DNA from 4 places in the Paenibacillus sp. 79R4 genome. Region 4 is predicted to be linked to each of the others. Evidence: a T-box and tRNA genes for the amino acid it is inferred to sense, from the RefSeq annotation. Region 4 holds a T-box; the other regions hold tRNA genes.
The links. A T-box is a leader RNA that pairs with one kind of tRNA and senses whether it is charged. The one in region 4 lies ahead of leuS (leucine--tRNA ligase), so its partner is inferred to be a tRNA-Leu.
Positions count from the first base shown of each region.

Region 1: it has a tRNA-Leu gene. The T-box ahead of leuS (leucine--tRNA ligase) is inferred to sense a tRNA for this amino acid. The anticodon was not compared.
Region 2: it has a tRNA-Leu gene. The T-box ahead of leuS (leucine--tRNA ligase) is inferred to sense a tRNA for this amino acid. The anticodon was not compared.
Region 3: it has a tRNA-Leu gene. The T-box ahead of leuS (leucine--tRNA ligase) is inferred to sense a tRNA for this amino acid. The anticodon was not compared.

Region 1 is NZ_QJOT01000013.1:59,898-65,390, reverse strand. It holds gene DMN77_RS17845 (hypothetical protein) at 9-605, opposite strand; gene DMN77_RS17840 (aminoglycoside phosphotransferase family protein) at 1,233-2,150, opposite strand; tRNA gene DMN77_RS17835 (tRNA-Leu) at 2,653-2,736, opposite strand; gene DMN77_RS17830 (YhjD family protein) at 2,989-3,402, shown strand; gene DMN77_RS17825 (hypothetical protein) at 3,491-3,706, opposite strand; gene DMN77_RS17820 (hypothetical protein) at 3,862-4,188, opposite strand; gene DMN77_RS17815 (xanthine phosphoribosyltransferase) at 4,278-4,850, opposite strand; gene DMN77_RS17810 (YkvI family membrane protein) at 5,148-5,493, shown strand, end outside.
Region 2 is NZ_QJOT01000005.1:35,695-41,187, forward strand. It holds partial or broken gene DMN77_RS08200 (TadA family conjugal transfer-associated ATPase) at 1-69, opposite strand, end outside; gene DMN77_RS08205 (P-loop NTPase family protein) at 66-1,208, opposite strand; gene DMN77_RS08210 (thiol-disulfide oxidoreductase DCC family protein) at 1,379-1,801, opposite strand; gene DMN77_RS08215 (hypothetical protein) at 1,956-2,234, opposite strand; tRNA gene DMN77_RS08220 (tRNA-Leu) at 2,535-2,617, opposite strand; gene DMN77_RS08225 (helix-turn-helix domain-containing protein) at 2,774-3,124, opposite strand; gene DMN77_RS08230 (PAS domain-containing protein) at 3,392-4,009, shown strand; gene DMN77_RS08235 (alpha/beta hydrolase) at 4,089-5,493, opposite strand, start outside.
Region 3 is NZ_QJOT01000013.1:77,465-82,957, reverse strand. It holds gene DMN77_RS17925 (HAMP domain-containing sensor histidine kinase) at 138-1,490, opposite strand; gene DMN77_RS17920 (response regulator transcription factor) at 1,483-2,166, opposite strand; tRNA gene DMN77_RS17915 (tRNA-Leu) at 3,028-3,111, opposite strand; gene DMN77_RS17910 (NAD(P)-dependent malic enzyme) at 3,209-4,381, opposite strand; gene DMN77_RS17905 (stalk domain-containing protein) at 5,125-5,493, opposite strand, start outside.
Region 4 is NZ_QJOT01000003.1:148,915-154,407, forward strand. It holds gene leuS (leucine--tRNA ligase) at 1-2,213, opposite strand, end outside; T-box leader at 2,281-2,516, opposite strand; tRNA gene DMN77_RS04755 (tRNA-Pro) at 2,725-2,798, shown strand; gene DMN77_RS04760 (transcriptional regulator) at 3,002-4,345, shown strand; gene DMN77_RS04765 (TetR/AcrR family transcriptional regulator) at 4,400-4,984, opposite strand; gene DMN77_RS04770 (MFS transporter) at 5,242-5,493, shown strand, end outside.

The DNA.
Region 1 (5,493 bases), on a different contig from region 4:
CGAATCTACTACCAAATAGGAACCTCAATCGAATCAGTACCCATGAGCTTTTGCCCATCTTTTTCAGCAGAGCCGACTTCAATACCGAGATTGAATAGTTCCGCAGAAGGGTTCATTTTTTTATCCGGAACCACATCGATTACTATGGTCCCTTTGCCGCCCCCGATAGGTTTATAAGAGCGGTCCCTTCCTATTTCAACCCAAGCACGCCATTTGGAATCAGTGTCTGCGGTAGTCCATCTCGACATATAATCCAAAGGCTTTAATGCTGATTTTTCAGGGAAACTGCTCGTAATTTCAGATATGTACCAGTCGTGAGGGATATAAAAGGCGACCCCTCCCCAATCATTAGGATCAACTTCAATTTGCGCTACGATCTGTACTTGTTCGGCCGATCCGTTGCTGCCTTGGACGAACATCGTCCCTTCTGCAAATGTTTTCAGTTCAGTGGAGTCGGAACTTATATGAAATTTCTTGATTTGAACCAAATTCACATTAGCTTTTGCATCGTAGAGCTTTTCCTGATTGGATTGCCATACAACAACTGCGGCTACAATCGCAATTAATAAAATTAACCCAACAATGTAGCTTGTTTTATTTCTCAAGTCCAAGGCCTCGCCTCGCTTCGTCCACAGTGTTTTTTTAATTATAGCACATGGCAGGCACCATCTTTTCCTCTTATATTCTTATTAGAGGGTATTACCAGCGAGGCTGGCGCTGCCTGCAATAAGGAAATCTCAAAGGTTATATTACATTTCCTAAGTTAAGTACTTCCAATATGCGTATCCCCCTTCCTGTTGGAGAAGGGATAATAAAGTGGTTTCTTTTACGTTTTAAGTGTAATGAATTATAGTATTTCTACATCCCCCCCTGAAAACGAACTTGTTCAACTCATTTAATCCATTACTTGAAATATCCTTGCCGCGTATTGCGCAAAGGCCTTTTACATCAACATGCTGTTATTCACCTGAATTTCGAAAGATTAGGAAAAGGCCTTGTGCAGCAAGGTGTAACAACGCCTGTAGATGACACCTGTTGGGTGCAAACAAACGCAAGGACGTTCCGCTGCATCGAAAGATCGGTTCAGTGATAATCCGAAGTAATAAAGAAGGCCGGATTGGCACGAGCTGGGAACGAGAAATGGCCTGAAATGCCGAACAATTCTTCCATTCTGAAGCTGCACTGTTCGAAATTTGAAAGTGAGTAGAGTGATCGGAACGGACATGCTATTTTTACTGGCCTGACGTTCCGTTTGTCAGCTTTTCATATATACGTTTACGCAGATCATTAATACAGTGAAACTCCTCTGGCTTACCAAGGTATTTTCCGACAACATCTCCACCGAAATCGTGAATAAGCAGACCATCCGTAATGATTCCAACAAGCTCTTCTTTAGAATAATCACCGAAATAACCACGCAGCAGTGCAGAATCAAAATTAAACAGTTCGGCTGCAATATACGCATCCTCGTAAACCTTAGGCGCAAGAACTGCATCTGCAAAGTCAATAATACAGAGTTTACCGTCATCAGCTATGATGACGTTGTTGCTGTTTAGATCGCCGTGAATATATACTTTCTCGCCGAAATCTTGAGAGGTGATGTAAATAAGTCTTTCCGACCTAAAGTCATCGGGATATATTCTCCACCTTTCAGAACGATCTTCATTGGCAATGATATCAATGTCATTGAACCGTGGGCATGGGGTGTTCATGATATTCGTGATTTTGCGAAGTTGCTGTGCTGCTTCAAATTTTTCAATGTGTGCCATGCTGTTCACAGCTTCGCCGAATGCAGTCCCATGAACATATTCCATGATCATGTAAGCAAAGCGGTATTTATCCTCCACCAAACCATGTGCTATCAGTTTAGGGGAGTGAATACCGAGCTGATTTGCCCGCTGCATGGAAAACTGTTCTGTCTGTATTTCCGTTGCCTGATCCATTCCTCCTTCACACGGAACAAATATTTTTATAACAAAATCACCAGATTTGAAAACAGCATTCGTTGCCGGTGGCAGGTTTTCGAGTTTTGCGGGCGGCAGGTTTTCTTTTTGGAATATGAAATTAGTAAGAGCAGAAAAAGCGAATAATGACTGAGAGATATTGCTCCAGTCTTGCCAGTTTCCGATTTCTTCTTTAAATAGATTCATGGTCAATAGCACCCTCCTACAAAAAAACAAGATTTTAAAACCAATAAAGCCAATTTCGCTTCGCCGAAATCCGTAGAACGAAGCCAAATACGACTTTGAAAGGAACAGCAAAAAAATCGTGCCTTATTCAAGGACTCATACCAATACAAGTATAAGGAATACATCTACGTAAACAAGCTAGGTGACCGAATCAAGCCTGGATATATCACACAGCACTTTCCACTTGTCCTCAAGAAGCATGGGCTGAGGATATTCGCTTCCATGATCTTCGTCAAAGTTGTGCGAGCCTGTTACTGGCCAACGATGTGAGTCTGAAAGAGATTCAATCATAGCCAGGACATAGCCGTTATTCCACGACGGCAAACATCTATGCACATCTGGATTACAGTTCAAAAGTTTCGTCTGCACAGGTCATGAGCAACACCTAAAAATCCCAATTATGCAAATAAGCTCCTGAATCGTCGCAAGGACAAATTCAGGAGCTTATTCTTTGTAATAATAATGCGGTCGAGAGGACTCGAACCTCCACGGGGGTTAGCCCACACGGACCTGAACCGTGCGCGTCTGCCAATTCCGCCACGACCGCATATTGTAATGTCTCTTGCAGATCACTTGGTGTTCCGCAGCGACAAGATATATAATATCACGGCCAAATTATGGAGTCAATATTTTTTTTGCGTTAGCGCCTAATCACTTGATTCCGCTTCAATTCGTCGAATATTTTCACATTTTGTGTGATTACCGCCTTCTGTCCTCTGCTTGGAAATTCCATTGTTATTTCTTATTCTTTTGGATATAATAAGAACATAAGTTCCCATTTAAAAAGAAGGTGTTTTATATGGCCGTACCCGGCATATTAGAAGAGGAGCTAGCCTTGATCAAGAGCGCTCTGCTGTTAAAGTTCGTGCGCCATGTATTCCAACGGGACGCAAGAATTATTGAACAGAGCGGTGTATTGAAGAGTCCTGAGATCTATGTAGAGATGATCCATGGCGGAGAACAACGAGCTGCCCTCGTATTATCCGAGATACAGACTGAATTCAATAAACGTAAGATTAAACTGTACCAGATCCGGCAGGACGAGAATGGAATCTGGGCCGATTACACCTGTCGTGGATATCGCGGAGAGATGAGGATATTATGGTCTGGGTTGCGCCATGAGATCAATTCCCGCATGCGGGCCTACCTGGGGGGAGATGCTCCCAAGAGAAGCCGCCTGCAGCCAAATCGACGCGCTGCTGCGGAGTCCTGATTCCAGTTCCCTTACATGCAAATACAACTATCCCGGATACAGGTCGCGTTCGCCTTTCATCCGGGATAGTTGTCTTAGGATCAGCTCTTTATTCCTCAAACGAAGGCCGAGGATCTTTAGCGGATTGAATCAAATAATTACGGTCCAGCTTGACCACATTCCGGTTCGGCCTGCGGACCAATACATGGGTCTCATCCCAGGCAACAATAATTCCTCTAACATCGTTCTCAGGAAGCGCATCCCTCACCACGCGCACCTTCTGCCCGGACAACCGATACTCATTCAACTGCTCATCTGTGATCATCGTGTTTACTTTTCACTCCCCTCTTCACTTCAATATGCCCCGAATATGCTGAACAGATCAACAATCGGAAGAAGCTTCCCGAGTGAATCTGTTCTGCCAGCTATATATTCTTCAAAAAAAGACCCCGCACCAGCTGGCGGAGTCCTATATCCCTCTTAACGTTGTGCATGCTCCTTGCTGCCGTCGAACCAGAAGTCGAGCACCTTCGAAGACATGACTCTTTGCTCCAAATACCCGACCTGCTGCGGACTGAATTCCTCTTTCCATGGCGTGTCAAGCTCTTCGCACAGCTCAACAATCGTCAATAGCTTCGACCACGCCACATAGCGCTTATACCAGAAGAATTGGGGATGCTCAAGCATATAGGGATAAAGGTCATCAAACTCTGTATGCTTACAATCGAGAGCCCGTTCAAAAGCAACCTTGGCTTCGGATAATTTTGAAATGAAAAACTCAGTAGGAACTACCGAATCTCTTCCCATCTTATAAGCCTCCTCTCCCTAGTAATCCTCATTATAACGAAAAAACATGAACCTGCAAAGGAGTCATGAAAAAATTGGAATAGCCTATTTTATTCTGCAAAAATGACCTGCCCATTCTCCAAAGACTTGATCTTGGCCAGGGTCTCAAGACGGATTCCCTGATCCCGAATTGCCCGTGCTCCGGATTGGAAGCACTTCTCCACCACGATTCCTGCACCAACCAGCTTCGCGCCAGAGCGTTCAACAATTTTGATCAGGCCTTTGGCCGCATCGCCATTAGCAATAATATCATCGATGAACAGAATCCGGTCCTGCTCGTTAATCAGATCTCGGGATATCAGAATATCGGTTACGATCCCTTTCGTAAAGGATGGAACCCGTTCCTGGAGCATATCCGCCTCCTCCAGCAGCGTCTTCTTGCGGCGGGCAAATACAAGTGGTACCCCCAACGCATACGCCGTCGCGAACGCGATTGAAATGCCTGAGGATTCCACGGTCACGACACGGGTTACCTCTTCATCGCGGAAACGCTCGGCGAATTCCCGCCCAAGCTCCATCATCAGCTCCGGGTCCACTTGATGGTTCAGCAGCTTGTCCAGCTTCAGCACTTCCTCCGAGACGACCACGCCTTCCTCGATAATCCTTTGTTTTAATTTATCCATCTATTCGTCCTCCCGAGTTATAGTGTGTGTTCAAAAAGGCCCGTGTTCAGCACCGAGAAGGTTGGATGAAGCTAGGGACTGAGGAGCGGAGCGTAGGCAAAACCTACGTGAGCACCGGAAGGCCCGGCTGAATTTAAGATTCGATGTCGAATAACCTCTCGAGCTACATTGTGATCAAAATGGACTTTTTGAACAACCTCTCACACCAAATAAGTTTCATTTTTCAGTTTGAGTCATGTCCTCTTGAAATACAACATACCTTGTACTATATATAGCACACCCAGCAGGAGGAAGGCCATGAAAAATGCCGTCAAAATTTTGCAGATTGCGTTCACTTATATAGGTACTGTCGTTGGCGCCGGGTTTGCAACCGGACAAGAGATACTACAGTTTTTTACCCGCTACGGCAAATTAGGGATTCTGACGATTCTGTTAGCAACCGTTCTGTTTATATGGCTTGGGACAAAAATGATGCTGCTGGCTAATAAGATCCAAGCGGTCTCCTATGAAGACCTCAATCGCAAGCTATTCGGCGAGAAATTCGGACAAGCTCTTAGCCTGTTTACACTCATTGTCCTGCTCGGCGTCAATAGCGTTATGCTGGCCGGAGCCGGGTCCGTGTTTAACGAGCATCTCGGTCTCA
Region 2 (5,493 bases), on a different contig from region 4:
AAGCGTCAAGGTAACATCAAGTCCGGATCGAATCTCTGACCGAAGTTGGGGAAACATTTCCTCCGTCATCGCTGTATATTTCCTCCCCTCAATACCTCGGCATTGCCGTACAGCTTGCAGCATAGCTGCTGCACATCGCGCTGATAGAGTGGAGAATGCATCGCTGCAAATTGCCGTATCCCATTCTTCCAAGCCGGGATGTATGAGAGCATCGCTGCAAATACGATGTTGCTCCCCGGCAGGGAAGTAACCTCTTCTCCTGTATACTGATTAAAGGCAAACAGAGACTTGCTCAGAATATGACCATGGACATCCGGGCGTGATCGCTCCAAATGATCGAACCAGAGAGACGTCTTGCGCATGACATTATCATCATCAGTTACAAGCCAAACCAGCTTATCCGCCCGTTCCAGCACCGCCTCAGCTCTTTCATTCGGGTAAGTGTCGGTATCAATCACCATGGCGTCGTACAATCCGCTTGCTGCAATAAATTCGATCAGATCCATGGTCTCCTTGCGCTGCAACTCGAGCATTTCATCCAAATTATCAAGCGGTGCAAATAAATCCCCCTGAAGCAGTGGATGCCTGCAAGCATACGCCGATATAGGGAACTTCAGCTCCTGCTGTCCTTCTTCTGCCGACTTCAAATCATAAAGCAGGCGGGCCAAACCTCCCCGCTGACCTTCATGAACAAGCTGACCTTCAAAGATCAGTCTGTTATTCACGGTTTCGAGACTCAAATAAAATACTTTAGCGCCTTCCGAAGCAAGCTGCTTCGCGATATTCCAGGATACGGTGCTCTTGCCCAGACCGCCGACCATCGAATGCAAACCGATCACGACCGTGCCAGCTTCCTTAGCCGCCTGTTTCCCCTTGTCCCCTCGAACCATATTCAGGAGCGAGAACAGCAACGGATGCAAAGGCTGATATTTATCCAGACTCAAACCTGAAGCTGCTTCCCCCCTCTCACATAGAGAGACCACGATCAGTCGCCCCGGCTTCGCTCCCTGCCACGCTTCAAGAAATGTCGGCTCAGCTAGCACGATATCCACCATTTCCCCGGAGTCTTTCATATACAGCTCAAAGGCATCCTGCCGGCTGAAACCCGTTATGATGATACGCCGGTCGAATTCGCTGGAGTGGACGTACTGCATAAACGGCTCTATATACAACTCATCCTGTACAGCCAGAACCAATCTGACGGGCATCAAACCCCCACCTTCCTTCTTTCCCGGAACACAAAAAAGCACCGCCCAAATCCCGAATTATCGGTTCATTTGGACGGTGCTCCCGTTCACGAGTTCCTAATATTTACAGTCAGAATATCATAGATCATTTGCTCAGGCAAGTCCCAAAAAATATATTGAAACAACTTCCTCTACAAATCTATGAACCGTTCCTTGATAGCTTTAGTAGGCAGCATGCACGCATCAGATTGGCCGAACCAGCGATACCTGTTATTCGCAACCCATCGGTAAGCCGCATCGCGCAATCCCCGCGGAACGATGATGAATGCATATAATATTGGCCAGGGAAACTTAAGCCTTTGGGTGATTCTAAGTGCAGCGGTTGAACGAGAGTATAACTTGCCCTGCTCCAGCAGAAACATCGTATTCATCGACCCGTCCGCAGCTCCTTCATACTGTTGTAGTAACTCCCTGCCAACATCGGATTGCAGCGATGCGAACCTGAAATAGGCACCGGGGTCATATCTGATAATCCATTTTACGGCACCCTGACACAACAGACACACCCCATCAAACAATACAACTGCAGTCTGATCTATACCCCTATCTGACATCCGCAAAACCTCCCTGCTAATTCCATTATATCCGTCTTACCATACAGGTTCAAAAGTGCGGGTAAGCGGTCCGGTCTCGAACTTTATATAACAAAAAAAAGAATACGAAGGAGTCGATCCCCTCCGTACTCTTTTATTTCGCCAGGGCTTACTTTTACTCTGCCAGCAGCTTCTCGATCCATTGGTTCTCTACAAGCTGGCTGTTGAAATCTTCCTTAAAGCTCTCCATACAATTGCAAATGTAGTCTTTACGGCATACCGGACATGGCGTCTTCTGCAATCGATTGATATTAGCGAGGCGCCATTCTGGAAAACGGTGATAAAATACTCTGCACTGCGTTCCATCGGCCAATTTAACGGCAAATTCGTACAATCCTTCCTTTTCGTTGCTTCCGGCTATGGACACGTTCTGAATACTTGGTCTGTAAGACATCTTCATCACCCGTTTTATTAAAATAGAAAGCTTTTTCAAGCGGAAGTTCAAAAAATCATCTTTCAAATAAAGCTTGACTTTTGGAACTCTCACTTTTAGTACTAAGACATATTAAATAATTTTTTATTACATGTCAACTTGAATCCAGTATTAAGCCCCTGTAAATCGGCAGAATTCAAAAAAATAATAAATTCAAGCGTTTACATAAGCAAAAAACAGAATATCACATTGTATTATACTGTCCAAAAAAATAAAAAAGATCCTTACCAGAAGTAAGGATCTTTTTATCGTTGTTCGTAATGCGGTAGAGAGGACTCGAACCTCCACGGGCGTACGCCCACTACCCCCTCAAGATAGCGTGTCTGCCATTCCACCACTACCGCATATTATAACTTTTTCAGCAACTCTTTTATTATACACCGGAGTTCCAGAAAAGTAAACATAAATTTAATTAAAGGCTTATATCGCAAGCCCGTTCATCCAAAAGGATTTACAGGCCTGCATGATCTTGCACGGCGCATCAGAAAAGCTAAATACGTTTATTGATCACAGGATTGGCTTCTTCGGTAACGTGTAAAATCAATGTACTCCTTAATAAACTCCTTTTCTTTGTCAGACAGCACAAGATCGTTGCCTAGCTCATCCCATATATATGTCTCCTCATCTTCCTTGAAGTACAGTTGGTTGGGTTCCTTGCCCAATATGAGCCAATCCAGGCTAACATCGAAAAACCCAGCAACCTCAATCAGCTTATTGGTGCTCGGTGTCGATTTCCCTCTTTTCCAATCTCCCAGATTTCCCGTACTAATGCCCAGCTCCTCACAGAACGATTTCTTGGTCATTCCCCTCATTTTAATTAATAATTCAATTCGATCGTAAATGGATTGCATATACAACCGCCTTCCAAATATTCGTCTTAAGACGCATTTCCGTAATTTTGTTCTTGCGATATAACGTAAAAACGTATATACTTTTCTTTATGCAACGGCAATTATAGCATAATGGTAATTGTACCATTATTTCTATGCCTTTTACTATGGACTCCTCATGAACAGACACCAACGGATAGTTATCCCTCCAGCTATCTTAAGCAAACCAATACCCTTCTAAAGTTCAACAGAAGCAGTCCCATCTCAAATAGAGGGAGCGACTTAATTTTGCATAACTCAGGCATCCACTTTATAGAAATTATTGATTTGCTGAGACAAAATATTGCAATTATCGATCCGCGGGGCTTTATCGTATCCGTCAATCGTTCCTGGCGTCTGCATTCGCTCGAAAAAGGCGTTCCTGAATCCTTCGAATGGGTCGGGGTTAATTTCGTTCAGATTTACAACGCTCTCGCTGTCGATGACGGATACCCTCCCAATGAGCTTGACGCGGTGCTGGAGGGCCGAGAGCCCTTCTTCTGCAAGGAATTCAAGTCCTCATCCAGGCTTGAGACGAGATGCTTCACATTGGAAGCTTCGACGATTTACTCGCCTGACGGAAAAACTGTCAAAGGGGCGCTTGTCTGCCTTACGGATATTACACAGAACAAGCTGCTTGAGCAAAATCATTTAGAGACACTGGCTCAAATCTATACACTGCACGGTCTGCTCCCTATATGTGCGGTATGCAAGAAAATTCGCGATGAGCATGATATCTGGAACTCCATCGAAAGCTTCCTGGAGAAGCATACAAAAGTCGAATTCACTCACGACATCTGCCCGGAATGTATTCGTCGTCTGTACCCTGAATACTCCTCTCTGCTGGACAAATCCTCGTGTTCTTGATCTCGATAAATGAAAGGGCTGTCACTGACAGCATCAAAAAAGCGCCCCATGCAGTAGCATGAAGCGCTTTTTCTTCATTTTAACTTGTCACACGGCGCAGCATCGAGCTGAATAGGGAAGGCAACAATGATACATGGCCCTCACCAGGAACTTCGGTCATCGAGACGAACTTTGGAGCATATTCATCTGTCGTTAAGAGCTGGTACAGCTTATTAGCATCACTAACCATATTGGGCTTCTCCTGACTGCCAACACTCAAATGCAGCTCAATCTCCGCCTCATGAAGGGTCATATGCTCCCTATGATCCTCCCATAACTGAAGCAGGGTATGATTCTTCCACCAAATCGATGGACTGGCTGCAAAATAACGGCGGAATAAGCCTGGACGCGTAAATAACGTGTATAAAGTCAGGAATCCACCAAGTGAATGGCCAAATAGGGACTGCCTGGAATGATCAATCGGAAATTCCTTCTCAATTAGCGGTTTAAGCTCATATTCGATAAAATCGAGGAACCCCTCCGCCCCGCCCGTAAGCGGCCAGTCAGATCCATCAGGCCTTGCCGGCAGCTCGCGGCTATCAGCAAAGACCGTGTAATCATAGAAACGTTCCTGAGTTACGATTGGATCATTGGAGTGATAACCTATACCTACGATCACAAAGGGATCCATTCCGTGCGGCCCCCTGGTCTGCAATCTGGCCGCTTCCGCCAATGAGCCAAAGGTGGCATTGGCATCCAGCGTATATAGCACAGGATAACCTCCGGCAGGCGGTGGACCCATCGGTTCGGCGATAAAGAGGCGATAATCGCGGCCAGCGACCCCGGAATGAAAGCTCCATACCTTTGTACCCGGTATTTGCACCTTTCCCTCAAGCGTTTGCTTGGATCGAGAATCCCCCTCCGAATTACCAAAGAGCCATTTCAGGCTTTCCGGAAATTGCCTCTTCATGAACAGATCGTCATGCGTGCCTTCCGGCTCCACCTCCAGCTTCAGCTGAGTTGCGCCCATTCCTTTATCATGCCACAGCCGATAGGCCTCCTTGGTATGCTCAACCATATGACGCTGTCGTGTCTCTTTATAGATCCCTTCCTTATCTCCAACCGACATATACACGCGCTGATGCGCTTCAAAGCCTTTATGCTCCCGGATGAAATCGAGCACGCCTTCATACCAGAAGGACGCCGATAGCAGACCGAGCCGTCCAAAAATGTCCGGCCGCCAGCAGCCTGCGAAGAGCGATATCAGTCCGCCTAGCGAGCCGCCGATGATCGCCGTCTCCTCCGCCTGCCTTTTTGTGCGGTAATGACTATCGATATAGGGCTTGATTACATCTGCAACCTCATTTACATAATCCTGCCCCCGGCCGGCAAATGGCGAGAAGCGTTCTACCAGCGCGGCCGCAGGCCACGGCGTATATTCGTCATTGCGCGAATGCGGCTCTATGCCGATCAGAATCACCTCAGCCAACTGGCCGGATAAATAC
Region 3 (5,493 bases), on a different contig from region 4:
CAACCGATGCTACGTTTCCTATATGAACGCAATATGAATGAATTGGATATAAATGTAATATTAGTTGGATATAAATGCAAAAAAAGGCGAGCGAGATCGTTCACCTTTTTTACCACATTTCCGATTGTTTGTCTGATTTACATAGCTGGCAGAAAAACGGTTACCGCCGTCCCCTTTCCTGGAGCGCTGTCGATCTCGACCCGTCCGCCGTGCAATTCAACAACTCGTTTTACGATTGCGAGTCCAAGCCCGCTCCCTTCCGCTTCACGGTTGCGCGATTTATCGGCCATAAAAAAACGTTCGAAGATGCGTTTTCGATCTTCCTCGACCATACCGATTCCGGTGTCACGTAAAATAACTTCGATTTCACCTTTTCCGGCCCGAAGCTCAATGAAGATGTCACCGCCCTCGGGTGTGAATTTGATGCTATTGCTGAACACATTGAGCCATACTTGGCTCAGCAGGTCTTCATCTGCATGAATTGCCGTTTTTGAAAGCTCCAGGTGAATATTTAAGCGTTTGGACGCCCATTGTGGCTCCGCAGCTACGACTATACGGCGAAGTTGACTATCAAGTCGAACAAGCGATGGATGGAAGGGCAGATGGTTAGAATCCATTGTCGTCAGTCGGAGCATGTTCTCGCTGAGTCGGGATAGTCGCATGCTTTCATGCCGAATGATGTTCAGACAGCGCTGTTGCTCGGCTTCTTCAAGCCCTCCCCTTTGCAAGATGGAGACAAAACCCGAAATGGACGCCAATGGTGTTTGAAGTTCGTGGGACACGTTGGAGACAAACTCCTGACGCATCTTTTCGACTTGGCTCATCTCAAAGGCCATTTGTTGAAATTGCTCCGACAATACACCCAATTCATCTTTGTTCTTTGTCTGAAGTTGGATGCTAAAGTCCCCCTTAGCCATTTTTCTGGTTGCAGCGGTCAATGCTTTCAAGGGCTTTACCACTACGCTAGTAAAAAGGATAAACTTGGTGTTAGCGATCGCAATTGTAATTGCGATAAAAACACCCAAAATCATATATAGCTGCGAATGATTAGTACCTTCCGGATGGATGACAAGTGCCAACTGTTCGTCCGGAGTTTGCAAAGGGAAACCCATTTGCAAGTTCGTCGGCAGAGGCAGAAAGGATGTTCGTCTCACGACTTCAGCGCCGTTCTGGATGCTGTGGATATCTTCGCCTGTCAGGTAGGATTTGTTTGTTTGACCATAAGCGTAGCGCAGCCCGTTCTTATCGTGTACCCATAAGCTTATCTTTTGCTTATCAGACAACTGCTTTAGAAAAGTATCACGTTCTCCTGGCGCCAATCGGGAAAAAGCATCGGATATCAACTCGTTTCGCATCGCATACTCTTGTTGGATGGATTGCGTAATCTGATCTTTAAACAAATAAATGGTTAATGGAATGGCGCCTCCGATCCCTATAGCCACAGCTACGAAAAAGAGCAATACCATTTTTAAATATAAGCTCTTAATCATAGCTTTCCGTCACTAACCTGTATCCGAGTCCGCGGACCGTTACAATACGAAAAAGGTGAGTATAAGTGGAAAATCGCTCCCGAAGCCGCTTAATATGAACATCGACCGTCCGCTCATCCCCTTCGTGGTCAAAGCCCCATATCGCTTCAATTAACTGGTCTCGCATAAAGATTTGTCCGGGATAACTCGCAAGTTGATATAATAGTTCGAATTCCTTAAGCGGCAAGTTCCAATTGATCTTTCCGTCCGAAATCGTCCCCCGAAGCCGATCCAGCTTGAGACTGCCCAATCTAACCATTTTATCGGCTGCAATCCGATACCGGCGCATTACCGCTTTGATTCGGGCCACCAGTTCCTGCGGGTCAAAAGGCTTTACCAGGTAATCATCTGCGCCTAGGCCGAATCCTTTCACCTTTTGACTTGTCTCATGCTTAGCTGTAATCATGATAATTGGCAGTTCGGGGTTCAAGCGCCGAAGTTCCTGGCACAAATCCCACCCATCCATGATTGGCATCATGATATCCAGCAAAACCAAATCCGGAGGAGCGCTCTCCATTTCAGCAAGCGCTTCCTTGCCGTTAACCGCCCCCCGGACCCGAAAACCTTCATGGTTCAAAACCATTGAAATCATTTCCCACATATGCGTATCGTCTTCAACTACGAGAACACTTGTCATTGCCTATGCCTCCTTAATAAGGTGTAAAGAAATTACGTAATCGGCTCTTTCATCCGAATAAGAGAGCAACGTAGCAGCGATTTTAACAAAAATAACCGATATTCTTTACGTTATGGAATACCGGTTTTTCATATTATATATTGTTTGATATAGTCCGTGTCGACTTCCATTATATTATCTTTTTTTCTTTTATCTACACATAGTGCTCTTATAATAAGTTTCGCAGCTTCGAAAAGATCTTCACAGTCTCCAGATAATGGTAGATAAATAACGCAATTTGACAAGCGTTAAATCGCCGATATCTATCCTCAACTGCATGTGGAGACCCGACCCATGCCACATCCCTTTGAAGAGCCCGATTTACCATCGTTGCCGAATCAATGTCAAGCCAAATGAGTAAGCCCAGTTGCCGCGAAGCTCCGGGTGGAGAAGAAACACGCATCGATAATGGCAACATCCCGATCCCCCACCTTGCACCTTTTCTCTGCGATTTCCTTATCGTTGTATGAATCCCAAAGAGCGGTTCGGCATCTACGGTTTCCGTCAGGTCCAAGTGGTTGCAATACGAGATTTCTGAATGAGGTGTAGTCAAAGCCTCACGATTTGAGTTCCCTTTGAATCATTCGTAACCATTTGCCACACAGTCATCCCAGTATCATATGAAGGGACTTTGTTGCTTTCAAAGGAGTAAGCCTGAAAGAAATTTAATATGGACATAGCCATTAATTCACAACGTCCAACATCTATGCATATCTGGATTACAGCACAAGTCATAAGCAATGCACTACAAACTCTAAGAATACAAAAAGCTCCTGAATCGTCTCAAGGACAAATTCAGGAGCTTATTCTTTGTTAAGATAATGCGGTCGAGAGGACTCGAACCTCCACGGGGGTTAGCCCACACGGACCTGAACCGTGCGCGTCTGCCAATTCCGCCACGACCGCGTATTTCGTTGCTGCAATGTTTTGCAGCAACGAAATATAATATATCATGAATCCATGAGCGAGTCAACCAAAAAATTCTATTATGATTTTTTGCAAATTATGCTCTTGCGACCCCCGTCTTGCGAGCGATTTGAATTAACGCTTCGCTAACGGCTATGCTCACTCGCTTGTCGAAGGCGTCCGGAACAATGTAATTTTCATTCCGCTCCTCATCGTTCACCAGTTCCGCAATGCCTTGAGCCGCAGCAAGCTTCATCTCATCGGTAATATTCCGTACTCTTGCATCCAGAGCCCCCCTGAAAATGCCTGGGAATACCAGTAGGTTATTGATCTGATTGGGGTAATCAGATCTGCCTGTGGCTACTATTCTTGCCCCACCTATTATAGCCTCCTCCGGCATTATCTCCGGCACGGGGTTGGCCAGAGCAAAGATAATGCAGTCGGAACTCATAGTCTGCACCATTTTCTTCGTCAACACGCCTTCCACCGACACCCCGATAAATACATCCTTGCCTTTAATAATATCTTCAAGGGTCCCTGTCTCAAAATCCCTGTTCGTAACTTTGGCGATTCTTTGCTGAGCCTCGTTCATGGAGCCAACGTATTCTGAAATAGCTCCGTTAATATCGCATAGCACCAGATGCCTTGCCCCCGCCGCAAGCAGCAACTTTGCAACAGCAATGCCCGATGCACCCGCGCCGTTGATCACGATGCGTATACTGTCCAAGGATTTATTAACAACCTTCATAGCGTTGTACAGACCCGCAAGCACGGCAACGGCCGTTCCGTGCTGGTCGTCATGATATACGGGAATATTTAGAGTTTCCTTCAGCTTATCCTCGATGTAGAAGCATTCAGGCGCCCTGATATCCTCCAGATGAATACCTCCGAAGCCGGGTGCGATCACTTGAATGGTTCTTACAATTTCATCCGGATCAAGGCTGTCGATACAGATCGGGAATGCATTCACGTTGCCAAACTTCTTCAGCAGCAGCGCCTTGCCTTCTATAACAGGCAATCCCCCCTCGGGGCCAATATTGCCAAGCCCCAGAACGGCTGTCCCATTGGTTACAATGGCTACGGTGCTGCCTTTAATCGTGTAGTCGTAGGCCTTTTCCTTGTCTTTGGCAATTTCTTTGCAAGGTTCTGCTACCCCCGGCGTATATGCCAGCTCCAGATCATGTTTGTTATTAAGCGGCATTTTAGTCGCAATTTCGAGCTTACCGTGTCTCACCCTATGTGCCTGTAATGCCTCTTCCTTTATGCTCATCGTCCCAACCCCCGGCATAAATTAATAGATCTGTGCGGCTCTTATTATTCCTTGTTCAACCTAATGGTTAACATGATGACCTATCTTCTCCCGAATTTGACAACGCTTACAAACAATCCCCTCCTACTTCATCAACTTAGGATTACCAACGATTCCTGTTACCCAATCATTTGTCTATCCCCAGTGTTAAAATTGTATTTCACCAGTGGACATTCATATAATAACATGCCCCGTCCTTTATGGGAATTGATAATGGCGGAATCTTGAAAATCCCATGGGAATAGGCATTGGCAAACTCAACTCTTTGTCCACCATGTTCTTATTATACGGACATCACTGTTCTATATATGCCTTTCCTGGATACTTATAATCCCTTTTTTCACCATGTAAAAAAGCCCACAAATTCCTTTTGATGGGGATTAGCGAGCTTCTACATTCTTTATATGGTGTGCGCCTCACCGAAATATCCCGGCAAGCCATCGACGTGAAACGTCACTTTGTTTGCCGGCATTATACCAATTAATAAAATATGCCCTTCAGTATCGAATGACCTGAAGAGCATTTTCTTTATGAATGTACCATTCGTTTAATTTAGATCAAGAGAATTACATGAGTACCTATGCTCCACTCACTAAGTAAAAGTTTTATTAAGACGATTCGCAGTATCTTTCTGAAACGGCATAACATGTCCATGGTATGGATAATATTGCACATCGCAGCTTCTTGTTGTTATCAATTCATACTTAATTCAGTTTAGCTACACTAACAGCAACCTGCTCGATTTGGCTGTTGCTCAAGGAACCGTCAGGGGAGCTAATCGTTACCGTCCGGTCGTCCAATTGGAAACCCAGCATCGGTATATCGGAAGGTGTATACCATTTCGCGACGACGCCATTCGCTAACTTGACTTCCCTGGATTCATAGTCGCTGGAATAATCCCGCGGTGACACATTCACCGTCATATGCTTAAAGATTAAATTAACTCCATCGCCCGTGGCTGCCGCTTTAACATAACTGTCGTTTGCGGTCATTTGCTTTGGAGCATAGGCTGCCTCAAAGGATTCGAAATTAGCGTAAGCCTGTTTGATCGCTTTAATCTGCCCTTCATTGTA
Region 4 (5,493 bases):
GATACATAGCTGATGCCTCCCGTATTTCCAAGACGCTCCCACAATTCTTCTGCAATATGCGGTGCAAGCGGAGACAGCATTTGTACAAAGTGCTCGGCTGCTTCCTTCGGCACACTGTCCACTTTGTAGGCTTCGTTGACGAAGATCATCAACTGGCTGATCGCCGTATTGAACCGCAGAGCCTCAAGATCCTCCGTTACCTTCTTCACTGTCTTATGCCAGGTACGTTTGAATTCGTCGCTGCCTTCGCCGCCGATCTTCGCGTTCAGGCTACCATCCTCAGCAACGAACAAACGCCAAATCCGGGACAAGAAGCGGTGAGCCCCTTCAACCCCATTCTCGCTCCAAGGCTTGGTCGCCTCAAGCGGCCCCATGAACATTTCATACATACGGAGTGTATCCGCGCCATAATTGTTCACGATATCGTCCGGGTTAATCACGTTGCCGCGGGATTTACTCATCTTCTCATTATTTGTGCCGAGAATCATCCCTTGGTTAACCAGCTTGTGGAACGGTTCCTTCGTCGATACTACGCCAAGATCATACAGCACTTTATGCCAGAAGCGCGCATAGAGCAGATGCAATACCGCATGTTCCGCACCGCCGATATACAGATCGACTGGAAGCCACTCCTGTTGCTTCTCCGGGGAGCATAGCTCTTTGTCATTATGCGGATCAATATAACGCAGGTAGTACCAGCAGCTTCCCGCCCATTGCGGCATCGTATTTGTCTCGCGGCGAGCTTTAAGTCCTGTCTCGGGATCTACCGTATTCACCCATTCTGTAACGTTCGCCAGCGGGGATTCCCCTGTACCGGATGGTTTAATATGCTCAACTTCCGGAAGGACAAGCGGCAGCTGATCCTCAGGAACCGGCTTCATCGTTCCGTCTTCAAGGTGAAGGATCGGAATCGGCTCGCCCCAATAACGCTGACGGCTGAACAACCAGTCGCGCAGGCGGTAAGTGACTTTCCCCTGGCCTTTGCCGTTCTCTTCAAGCCAGGCAATCATCTTCTTAATTGCTGCTTCTTTATCCATACCATCCAGGAACCCGGAATTGACATGCGGGCCGTCCCCGGTATAAGCTTCCTTGGACAGGTCGCCACCGGACAGCACTTCGATGATAGGAAGATCGAATTGCTTCGCAAATTCATAGTCGCGTTCATCATGACCCGGAACAGCCATAATAGCCCCGGTACCGTAACCGGCAAGTACATAATCGGCAATCCAGATCGGCAGCTTCGCGCCGTTAGCCGGGTTGATCGCATATGCGCCGGTAAATACGCCGGTCTTCTCTTTAGCCAAATCAGTACGCTCCAGATCGCTCTTATGAGCGGCTTTTTCCTGATAGCTCTCTACGGCGCCACGCTGCGCATCCGTCGTGATCCTGGCTACCAGTTCATGTTCAGGAGCAAGCACGGCGTAGGTAGAACCGAACAATGTATCCGGGCGAGTCGTAAATACGACCAGTTTCCCCTCGTGACCCTCGATATCAAATACGACTTCCGCACCTTCGGATTTGCCGATCCAATTGCGCTGCATATCCTTAATACTCTCGGACCAATCAAGTTCCTCGAGATCTTCCAATAACCGTTCCGCGTACTCGGTGATTTTCAGCACCCATTGACGCATCGGCTTACGGATTACCGGATGGCCGCCGCGCTCGCTCTTGCCGTCGATAACTTCTTCATTGGCGAGCACAGTACCGAGTGCCGGACACCAGTTCACTGGAATTTCCGCCACATAAGCGAGTCCTTTCTTGTAGAGCTGAATGAAAATCCATTGTGTCCATTTATAGTAGTCCGGATCCGTTGTGCTGATCTCACGGTCCCAATCATAGGAGAAACCGAGCGATTTGATCTGGCGCCGGAAATTGTTCACATTCTTGATCGTAATGTCGCGAGGATGCTCACCTGTATCCAGCGCATGCTGCTCCGCCGGTAGTCCGAAAGCGTCCCAGCCCATTGGATGAAGCACATTATAGCCGCGCATCCGCTTGTAGCGTGATACGATATCCGTCGCCGTGTAGCCTTCAGGATGGCCTACATGAAGCCCCGCCCCCGAAGGATAAGGGAACATATCCAATGCATAAAATTTTGGTTTGCCCGCGTCTTCGCGAGTCTTGAAAGTTTGATTCTCTTCCCAGAATACTTGCCATTTCGGCTCAATGGTCTGGGCTTGATACACGTCATGAGGTACGTTCTTGTCCGCCATGATTCTCGAGTCCTCCTCTAAAACATCTCCTGAAATGTAAAAAAACCTCTTCATCCATAGCGTTATCGCTAGGGACGAGAGGAAATTTCCCGTGGTACCACCCTAGTTAGCGTTGGACATGCTTTGTCCTTCGCTCCCTTATGTACCCAATAACGCGGGTAGGACGATGATGTTACAGGGACTATGCCCTTTTGCATCATGACTCCGAGGCGAGTTCATTTGTTGCTCCAACCGGCTTTCACCAGCCGCCGGCTCTCTGAATGGCGCAGTAACCAAACTAATAATCCTCATCTAAGTCGCAAATATCCAATGAATCACCCTATATTATATAGAAAGATTCTTTTTAGCGCAACATGCCTGACAATATTTCAAGATGAAGGGGCCCAGGGAATGATGTGACATTCATATAATATTCAAGAGCATGTCACTTTACACGTTTTTTGAACAGGCGTATAATTTCAATTGTTCCCACTAGTTCATTGAAGTGAACAACCGGAACGGTTCATCTTACCGAGACGTGGCTCAGCTTGGTAGAGCGCTTGCTTCGGGAGCAAGAGGTCGCAGGTTCAAATCCTGTCGTCTCGATTTTATTTATATGGATATTACTTACCGCTTTTAATGACAGCAACCTGACGAATGGTTAATTCTGAAGGGAGTTGTCTTTTTTATTATATTTATCGTCATTACCGAGGATCTAATATGCACCAAATGCCGCATTTCTAAATTGACCACCATTTAAATAATGGATACTATTGAAATATTAGAGATGGATGGTAGGGGTGTCTAATATGAGCCGTACAACCACGATTAGTGCAATACTGAATGATTTTATGATTCAAGAAGGATTGAATTTACGGAAATTTGCTGAGCAGGTTGGTATAAATATCGGCTCTCTTAGCTACATTCTCAATGAAAATAGAACTTTGAAAATGGAACAGCTAGACCGCATCACAGCGGTTATGGGACTACCTGAAGGTTACTTCTATAATCAGTACTACGATGAAGTTATAGCTGGGTCTCCTCCTAACTGGCGCAAAATCAAGCCCTTCTTATACGGTTGTGTAGAGGTTGGCAACTTGGACCTTCTTCTTAAAACAGTTCAGCAATTGCTAGACAACCTGATCTATTCCCCACACCTGTTTGAAGTAGCAGAAGATCTCAACAAGAATAACAAGAAAGAAGCAGCCATTATTTTGTATGAAAATGTAGCACAAAGTGAGAGACATCAGCATTCCGAACGGCTGGCCCTTTGTCAGTATCGTTTATTTATGTGTGAACTCGAAAACAACCAGGAAAAGAATTACCAAGCGGCCCTTCAGTTTGAATTATTTGTAGACCGTCTGGGCGAGTATGATCAGCTTGAAGCGTTGAAGGATTTAGCAAATACATACCGGGCATTAAGCCGTTGGAATAAGCTGGAGGAAATTGCAGAGAGACTTAAGCAAATAGCTCAATTTCTGTATCAAAAAGGGCCCAAATATGATAGCGATTATAAATGGCATCGTCCACTCTTTACTTACATAGCTTATGCCAACTTACTGCTGGGCGATGTGTATGAACACAAAAGAGACTATGAAAAAACGCTGCAATATATACAATTGTATAACGACTTGGATTGGGTAAAGGAACAGGATGAGGAAACTGTAAAATGGAAAGAAAAATTTCAGGACTGGGCCAAAATGAATACCATGGTAACGAAGTTAGCCGCGGGTGATGCAAGCGTGCTTGCAGATTACTTAGCTTACATGGAATCCAATCATGATGAAGTATTGTTGTCCCTTTTAAACATTATCGAATTCGCTAATCGCTACCACTTTAACATCGATGATATTCTCCAGCGCTTTGATATTCCTTCCTTGATTATTAAGCATAAGTCTCTCAACAAAGTGTATACCCGACAGATTATTGGGGGGCATATAGCTCGCTTTAACAATGAATTATCCTCTTATTATTTAAATAAGGGCGGATACAGAGATGGATTAAACTACTTATTAAACACCCTGAACAAGTCCGTATTTATTAGTGAGAAGCATTGTATATTTAGACTGCTCGGTCAATATCATTTCTCTTACAACGACCAGCACTCCGGCATGAAAATAATCTCAACCAACGCGCAGGAGACCAGTTCATAGAACTGGTCTTTTGATTGTCAGCAAACCGTCTTCCAGCTACGCTATCATCGCTAATTAATCAGCTAGCTGCAGAAGGATCCCCGACACCACGTTATCTGCAAAAGAGCGCTCCGGACGAGACTTCAACATTACTGTCAATCCAATTAAAGAGACTACCAATGTCTGTGCCAGAGCCTTGGCATTAGGCCGGGGGTTAAGTTCCCCTGATTGAATTCCCCGTTCTATAGCCTCCTGAAAAATGACCGTCAGGTACATCTGATGCTCCCTCGTAAGAATTTCAAACTTTTCATCATGGGGCGCAAGCTCCACCATCGTATTGAGACAAAAGCATCCCCGGTTGATTTTCTCCGCATAGGCCTGTCCAACCACTCCTTCAAGAAAGATGCGGAATGCTTCTCGGATAGATGGGTGATTATGAAACTGCGCTCTAATCATAGAGGCATGCATTTGTGTATATTTGCGCAGCGCAGCTTCAAACAGTCCCTTCTTATCGCCAAATGCCGCATATAGGCTAGGTCGCTGAATCCCCATTCTGGATGTCAAATCGCTTAAAGAGGTAGCTTCAAACCCCTTCTCCCAAAAAATCTGCATCGCTGCATCCAACGCTTGTTCCTCATCAAACTCACGAAGCCTGGCCAATTCTATTCCCCCAAACATTTTATATCGATCAGTATATATTAATGTTATACAACAGGCTTCTTAATGTCAAATACATCTTGACACACCCTTATACTTAAATATATATTTACAAAGAAACATTTTGTACTTATTGGTATAAAATATTACTACGAGGTGTGAACATGCAAAATTTTAACCCGGATTCACCTGTTATTCATAATAAGCCCGATAACCTAGCCGTAACACAAAATACAGCCGCTAAAGCTGCTGCTCCCTTGATGACGCGTCGTATAGCCATCCTATTCGCCATCGCCTGCGGACTGGCCGTATCAAATGTTTATTATGCTCAGCCGCTGCTCGACTCCCTGGCGTATGAGTTTGGAATCTCTCATTCTTCCCTCGGCATCGTAATCACGGTGACTCAAATTTGTTATGCACTTGGGCTGTTTCTGCTGGTTCCGCTCGGCGACTTATTGAATCAGCGCCGACTGATCGTCGTCATGATGCTCCTCTCTGTTGCCGCTCTGGCC